Linked DNA regions of Methanolobus sediminis. The protein of the gene in region 1 binds, or shares a complex with, the protein of each later gene. Links are inferred from orthologs where the notes say so. Each region holds a gene or a part of one and is shown in the gene's direction. Other genes may lie near its edges.

The links.
Region 2: the proteins of RE474_RS08255 (region 1) and psmA are in contact, whole or in part, in a cryo-EM structure (PDB 6HE5), measured with the Archaeoglobus fulgidus proteins. The link is inferred for Methanolobus sediminis from one-to-one orthologs. Residues at the interface, in WP_010879468.1 of Archaeoglobus fulgidus: Asp391, Leu392, Lys393, Gly394, Met396, Phe397, Val398; in WP_010877997.1 of Archaeoglobus fulgidus: Ala30, Arg33, Gly34, Ala35, Asp51, Arg53, Val54, Lys66, Ser79, Gly80, Leu81, Val82, Met166.

Annotation. Positions count from the first base shown.
Region 1 is NZ_CP133592.1:1,693,806-1,697,021, forward strand. Bases 46-2,930 are described here. They hold RE474_RS08255 (proteasome-activating nucleotidase), read left to right. Parts: upstream 46-785; coding sequence 786-2,075; downstream 2,076-2,930. Other genes in these bases: proC (pyrroline-5-carboxylate reductase), read right to left, coding at 46-185; RE474_RS08250 (multiprotein bridging factor aMBF1), read right to left, coding at 211-702; RE474_RS08260 (endonuclease dU), read left to right, coding at 2,124-2,723; glmM (phosphoglucosamine mutase), read right to left, coding at 2,765-2,930. Outside these bases: more of proC, read right to left, coding at 1-45; more of glmM, read right to left, coding at 2,931-3,216. UniProt on the Methanocaldococcus jannaschii protein: ATPase which is responsible for recognizing, binding, unfolding and translocation of substrate proteins into the archaeal 20S proteasome core particle.
Region 2 is NZ_CP133592.1:2,172,079-2,175,158, forward strand. What follows is about bases 276-3,024. They hold psmA (archaeal proteasome endopeptidase complex subunit alpha), read left to right. Parts: upstream 276-1,133; coding sequence 1,134-1,916; downstream 1,917-3,024. Other genes in these bases: rnp3 (ribonuclease P protein component 3), read left to right, coding at 276-688; RE474_RS10800 (Rpp14/Pop5 family protein), read left to right, coding at 685-1,065; RE474_RS10810 (ribosome assembly factor SBDS), read left to right, coding at 1,944-2,636; rrp4 (exosome complex RNA-binding protein Rrp4), read left to right, coding at 2,646-3,024. Outside these bases: more of rnp3, read left to right, coding at 1-275; more of rrp4, read left to right, coding at 3,025-3,080. UniProt on the Methanocaldococcus jannaschii protein: Component of the proteasome core, a large protease complex with broad specificity involved in protein degradation. The M.jannaschii proteasome is able to cleave oligopeptides after Glu, Asp, Tyr, Phe, Trp, slightly after Arg, but not after Ala.

The DNA of each region.
Region 1 (3,216 bases):
GTTGTATTGTCTGTAGATACGTTAACCCCTACATCCTGCTTAAGTTCATCAAGGGATGGCTCGTAGAGATCACTTGCATATACATCGGATGAAGAAAAAAGTCCTGCACTACATATCCCTTTAATTAATGCACTGCCCATTTTTCCTGTTCCGATAAATCCCAGTTTTTTACCTTCAAGGCTCATTTTATCACTCGGTAATATTGATTATTTATTTTCTCTTGATGGTCACTATGTCCCCAAGAGTAGTTCCACGATTTAGTCTTTCACCACTCCAATCATTCTCGCCGGTCCTTTCCGTGAGTTTGATATCGAGGGCTTTCTCTATCTTCTGACGAACATCATCCTCAGGTACGATCTCTTCACGCTCTATCTTTTTAAGAAGTGTTGCTTTTTCCTTGATCTTTGAAGCCAGCTGGTCATGTGACCACTTCTTTCGTTCTCTTGCTTCTTTTATTGCCTGTCCGTACTCATCAATTAGTTCATCAACTATCATTCCAGGGGCTTTCCTTGGTGGTCTGCTGCTTCCGGTTGCCGGAGCTGGCCGACGGCTTACAGGTGCAACTTTCTTGGACACTGGACTGCGCTTTCCTGCTGCAGTACCATATTGTGAGCATCTTCCACATACTGTAAGTTCACTGCCGTCAATATTTACTTTAAAAGAATCGCCTCTGATCTCGGCGCCACATATTTCACACTGCATAGATCTTCAACTCATAAAGTGTCTAATCTCTTCTTTACGAAAGGGCTATATACCCTTCGCACTTAAATAATATTCGGAGGCACATGAGCGAGACCAGCGACAGTGACTTTGAACACGGCAGGTATGATTTTACCTCTGTGAACAAAGCCGACTATGACTATGTCGGTACAGATAACGAGGAAGATTTTTCCAAATATCTGTTAGACCGAATGCGACAGTTAGAGTCCAGGAATACTCTCCTGAAGGAACAATGCGACCAGATCGAGTCGGAAAAACGTTTTGTTGAGAGCCAGAAGCTCAAATACGAACGTGAGGTGCGCAGACTGCAGGCGGAAGTTGACCGTCTGAAAACAGTTCCTCTTGTAGTGGCAACAATCATGGATGTCATATCAGAGGAAAAAGTGCTTGTCAGAAGTTCCACGGGACCGCAGTTCATGGTCAATGTATCCCAGTACCTTAGTGAAGAGTCTTTAGTTCCGGGTGCAAAAGTTGCATTGAACCAGCAGACACTTGCGATCGTGGAAGTAATCCCAACAAGTGAAGACCCTGCAGTTTCAGCAATGGAGGTAATAGAGTCACAGGATGTGGACTACGAAGATATAGGTGGATTAGATTCACAGATACAGGAACTTATAGAATCTGTAGAATTACCACTGACAAAACCGGAGGCTTTCCAGCGTATAGGCATCACTCCGCCAAAAGGTGTTCTCCTGTACGGTGAGCCAGGTACCGGTAAGACCTTACTGGCAAAGGCCGTTGCACACAGGACAGAAGCCACTTACATCAGAGTGGTAGGTTCTGAACTGATACAGAAATACATTGGTGACGGTTCAAAACTTGTCAGGGAACTCTTCGATATGGCAAGGAAAAAATCCCCGAGTATCATCTTCATCGATGAGCTGGATGCAATTGCTTCAAGGCGTCTCAATGACACCAACGGTGCAGACCGTGAAGTCCAGAGGACACTTATGCAACTGCTTGCGGAAATGGATGGTTTTGATAACAGGGGAGATGTGAGGATTATCGCAGCTACAAACAGGCTGGATGTTCTTGACCCTGCAATTCTTAGACCTGGAAGGTTTGACAGGATAGTCAACGTACCAATGCCGGATGAAGAAGCACGTGCAAATATCTTCAGGATACACACACGTTTCATGTCTGTTGCAAAGGATATTGACTTTAAGAAGCTGGCAAAACTCACCGAGAAGGCAAGTGGTGCAGATTTGAATGCCATTGCCATGGAAGCAGGTATGCTTGCTGTAAGACTTGACAAGAAAACGATCTCCATGGATGATTTCCTCGAGTCTGTGCAGAAGGTCATGTCAAAGAAAGAAACTGAAAAGGAAGTTCTTCCGGAAGGAATGTTTATCTGACATTCCTGCTGGTAAGTTACTTCACTACCTTTTTTCATACTATTTTTAGTGAATAGTGCACAACATAGTTTTCACATTAAAGATGAGATCCGCATACTTGGTATAGATGATTCTGCGCTTATCAGCGATAAGATCATAATAGTCGGAGCCTTCTTTCGCGGTGGTAAATGGCTTGACGGTGTACTTCGGTCAGAGATTACAAGGGACGGCATGGATGCAACTGACAGCATAGTTTCAATGGTGAATAACAGCAAACATTTGCCGCAGATACGTGCCATAATGCTGGATGGAGTTACTTATGGCGGTTTTAATCCGGTGGATATTGTCGATCTATATGAAAGAACCGGCGTTCCGGTGATAGTCCTTATGCGTGACCTGCCGGATTTTGGGAATATAGAAAAGGCTCTTTCATTTTTGCCAGAATCAGAAACCAGGATGCAAATTATAAAAAAAGCCGGAAATATCAGCAGCGCGATAACAAAAGATAACGATAATCCTGTTTTCTTCCAGTGTTGCGGAATTGCTTATGATATTGCCGCAAAAATAATAAAAATAACTTCAACAAGGAGCAATATCCCAGAGCCGCTCAGAGTTGCTCATTTGATTGCTACGGGAATCGTCCTTGGTGAATCAAGAGGAAAGGCATGATCTTGCTCTTCAACAGCAAGCCATTTTCCTGCCTGTGAATCTTACTTTGACTTGTTGACCAGTTCAACTCCCTCATTCATCAGTTCATCTGCTCTTTCCTTGGTCTTTGATTCGGCAAATATCCTGATGATAGGTTCTGTTCCTGAAGGCCTGATAAGTACCCATCCGTCATCATACCAGACTTTCACACCATCTGTGGTGTCGACCTCATTATCTCCGGCAAGGACTTCCTTCTTTACTTTCTCCATAGTCGCAGGTGAATCCTGTATCTTAATTTTTGTCTTGGAATTAAAGTATTCAGGCACACTCTGAGCGAGCTCTGAGATCTTCTGTCCGTTTGCAATTATCTCAAGGAATTTAGCACAAGCCATGGCACCGTCACGGCAGTACTGGTGCTCAGGGAAGATAAGTCCTCCGTTACCCTCTCCTCCAAACACTGCATCGATCTCCATCATCTTACGTGCCACATTGATTGAGCCAACTGCTGTCCATG
Region 2 (3,080 bases), 480 kb from region 1 along the record:
TAAGAACACGATCGAAGAAATGGCTGCTTTTTCTTCCAGACTGGAATTTTCTGGAATTGCCATTACCAATCCTTCCGGTAGCTCTCAACCTGTAAAGGCGAAGATAGTAAATGATCTTGAAGTTTTCAGTGGTGTTGAGATAAGGGTAGATAACCCTTCCCGCTTACATGGTATGGTGGGAAAATATCGTAAGAACACCGATGTTATTGTTGTACACGGTGGTAGTGAAAATATTAACCGTGCAGCTGTTGAGAACTCCAATGTGGACGTTCTTTGTGGTTTTGGATCAATGAAGGACAATGGTCTTAATCATGTTCTTGCAAAATCTGCAAGTGATAACAATGTTGCAATTTCATTTGATCTTGGTGAAGTTATCAGCCAGCGTGGAGGGAGAAGGGTCAGGACTTTGTCCAATTTCAGAAAAGATCTGGCAATTGTCCGTAAATACGATGTTCCGTTTATACTAACGTCCAATGCAAGATCCTGCTACGATTTGCGTGCACCAAGGGAATTAATAGCTCTTGCACAACTTTTTGGGATGACAAAGGAGGAAGCTGTCCGTGGACTGTCTGACACTCCGGAAAGCATTATCTCAAGGAATCGCCCCTCGTCCAATTATGTATTTGAGGGTGTGGAAATTGTAGATGGTATGTCGGGAGATGCTATTGGTGAAGGTGATGGGCAATGAAAATACTGCCTCCGACCATGCGGGAAAATAAGCGTTATCTCGCCTTTGAGCTTATAGCTGAAGGAGATTCAATGATAAGCAGGGATGAACTTATCCGTGAGATATTCTCAGCATCAGGAAGTCTTCTTGGTGACCTTGGTTCAAGCGAGTGTAATATATGGCTTTTTGCCTTTGATGATAATAAAGGTGTAATAAGCTGTGAACGTGATCATGTATCACAGACAAGGGCTGTTATGGCCACTATCACAAATGTAAAAGGAAAACGAGTTCTGCTCCATGTTCTTGGAGTATCAGGCACTGTTCTTGGTGCAACAAAAAAGTATTTAGAGGGTGTCGATGTATTAAACCCCGAAGAACAGTCACATATAAATGAGTAGAGAGCGTATTTCAGTTAGTTATCGTATATATTCTGTTATTTATAAATAAATCAGGAGATGAAGTGAAGATGCAAATGACGCCACAGATGGGGTATGATCGAGCCATCACAGTTTTTAGTCCTGACGGACGTCTCTTCCAGGTAGAATATGCAAGAGAAGCAGTTAAGAGAGGCACAACCGCAGCCGGTGTAAAAGCAAAGAATGGTGTGGTATTGCTTGTAGACAAAAGAATCACAAGCAGGTTGATAGAAGCAGAATCTATTGAGAAGATCTTCCAGATAGATGACCACATAGGTGTTGCCACTTCAGGACTTGTAGCTGATGCCCGTGCTCTTGTTGACAGGGCAAGAGTCGAAGCTCAGGTAAACATGGTCTCATACGACGAACCAATAGGTGTCGAAGTTATTGCCAAGAAGATCTGCGATCACAAGCAGACGTACACACAGTATGGTGGTGTCCGTCCATACGGTACAGCTCTTCTTATTGCAGGTGTTGATGATTCACGCCCACGTCTCTTTGAGAGTGACCCAAGCGGTGCATTGCTTGAGTACAAGGCAACTGCCATTGGTGCGGGAAGGAACGCTTTCATGGAGATCTTTGAGGCAGATTATCATGAAGATATGGACATTGATGCTGCAATTATGCTTGGTATGAAGGCCCTTTACACTTCTACAGAAGGAAAGGTTGATGCAGCTACCCTTGAGCTTGGTGTTGTAACACTTGATGACCGCCAGTTCAGAAAGCTTTCTGAAGAGGAGGTTGCTGGTTTTGTTTCCAGGGTTCGCGAAGAGCTTAAGGATAATGTGAAAGAAGAAAGTGCAGACTCTGAAAGCGAGGAGTCTGAGGAATAATTAAAGCAATTATTGGGGCGAACTAACATGGTATCTCTTGACGAGGCTGTTATTGCGAGGCTCAAGAAAGGTAAGCATCATTTCGAGGTTTTAGTTGATCCGGAAGGTGCATTTTCACTGAAAAGAGGCGAAGATGTCAATATGGAAGATGTCATTGCTGTAGAATCAGTATTTACTGATGCTGCGCAGGGAGACAATGCCGGGGAATCTGAACTTCTAAATGCTTTTGAAACTAGTGATGTCATGGATGTTGCCAGGCAAATTATATTGCATGGTGAACTCCAGCTCACAAAAGAGCAGAGAAAACAGATTCTTGAAGAGAAGACCAGACAGGTCATAACCATTATTGCACAAAATGCTATTAACCCCCAGACAAGGGCACCTCATCCACCTGCCAGAATTGAAAAGGCGATGGAAGAGGCAAAGATTCACATCGATCCTTTGAAAGGCGTAGATGAGCAGGTAAATATTGTAATGAAAGCTATTCGTCCGATAATTCCTATAAGGTTTGAAGAGGTCGATGTAGCTGTAAAGATTCCGGGTGAATATGCGGCAAAATCCTATGGAGAGATTGCCGGCTTTGCAACCCTTGTAAAGAATGAATGGCAGAGTGACGGCTCATGGGTAGCCGTGATTAAAATGCCTGCTGGCCTGCAGAATGATTTCTATGGCCTTGTGAATCATCTTACAAAAGGGGATGCTGAAACTAAATTATTATGAGGCCCCATAATGGAACGTGAAATTGTAATTCCTGGACAACTTTTGTCTGAAAATAAGGCGGATTCAGGTCCTGGTACATATGTAAAGGACGGAAAAGTCTATTCTCTTTTATACGGAGTTAAGAATTCCAAGAAGAAGATGTCAGTCATTCCTTTTTCCGGAAAGTATATTCCTTCTTCCAGGGATTACGTTATTGGTACGGTTATAGATGTAACCCCCTCTAACTGGATATTTGATATTGGATCGCCATATGACGGTTTATTGCACGTGTCTGAATATCCAAGACGTGTTGAACAGGAAAAGATGGCGGAGTACATGGGCATAGGCACATCTGTCTTGCTTCGTGTAAAAGATGTAAGTTCATCCATGAAGGTCGAGTTGACCATGAGAGAACGCGGTCTGAGAGCTCTTGGTACTGGCCGTGTTATTGAAGTAACTCCTACG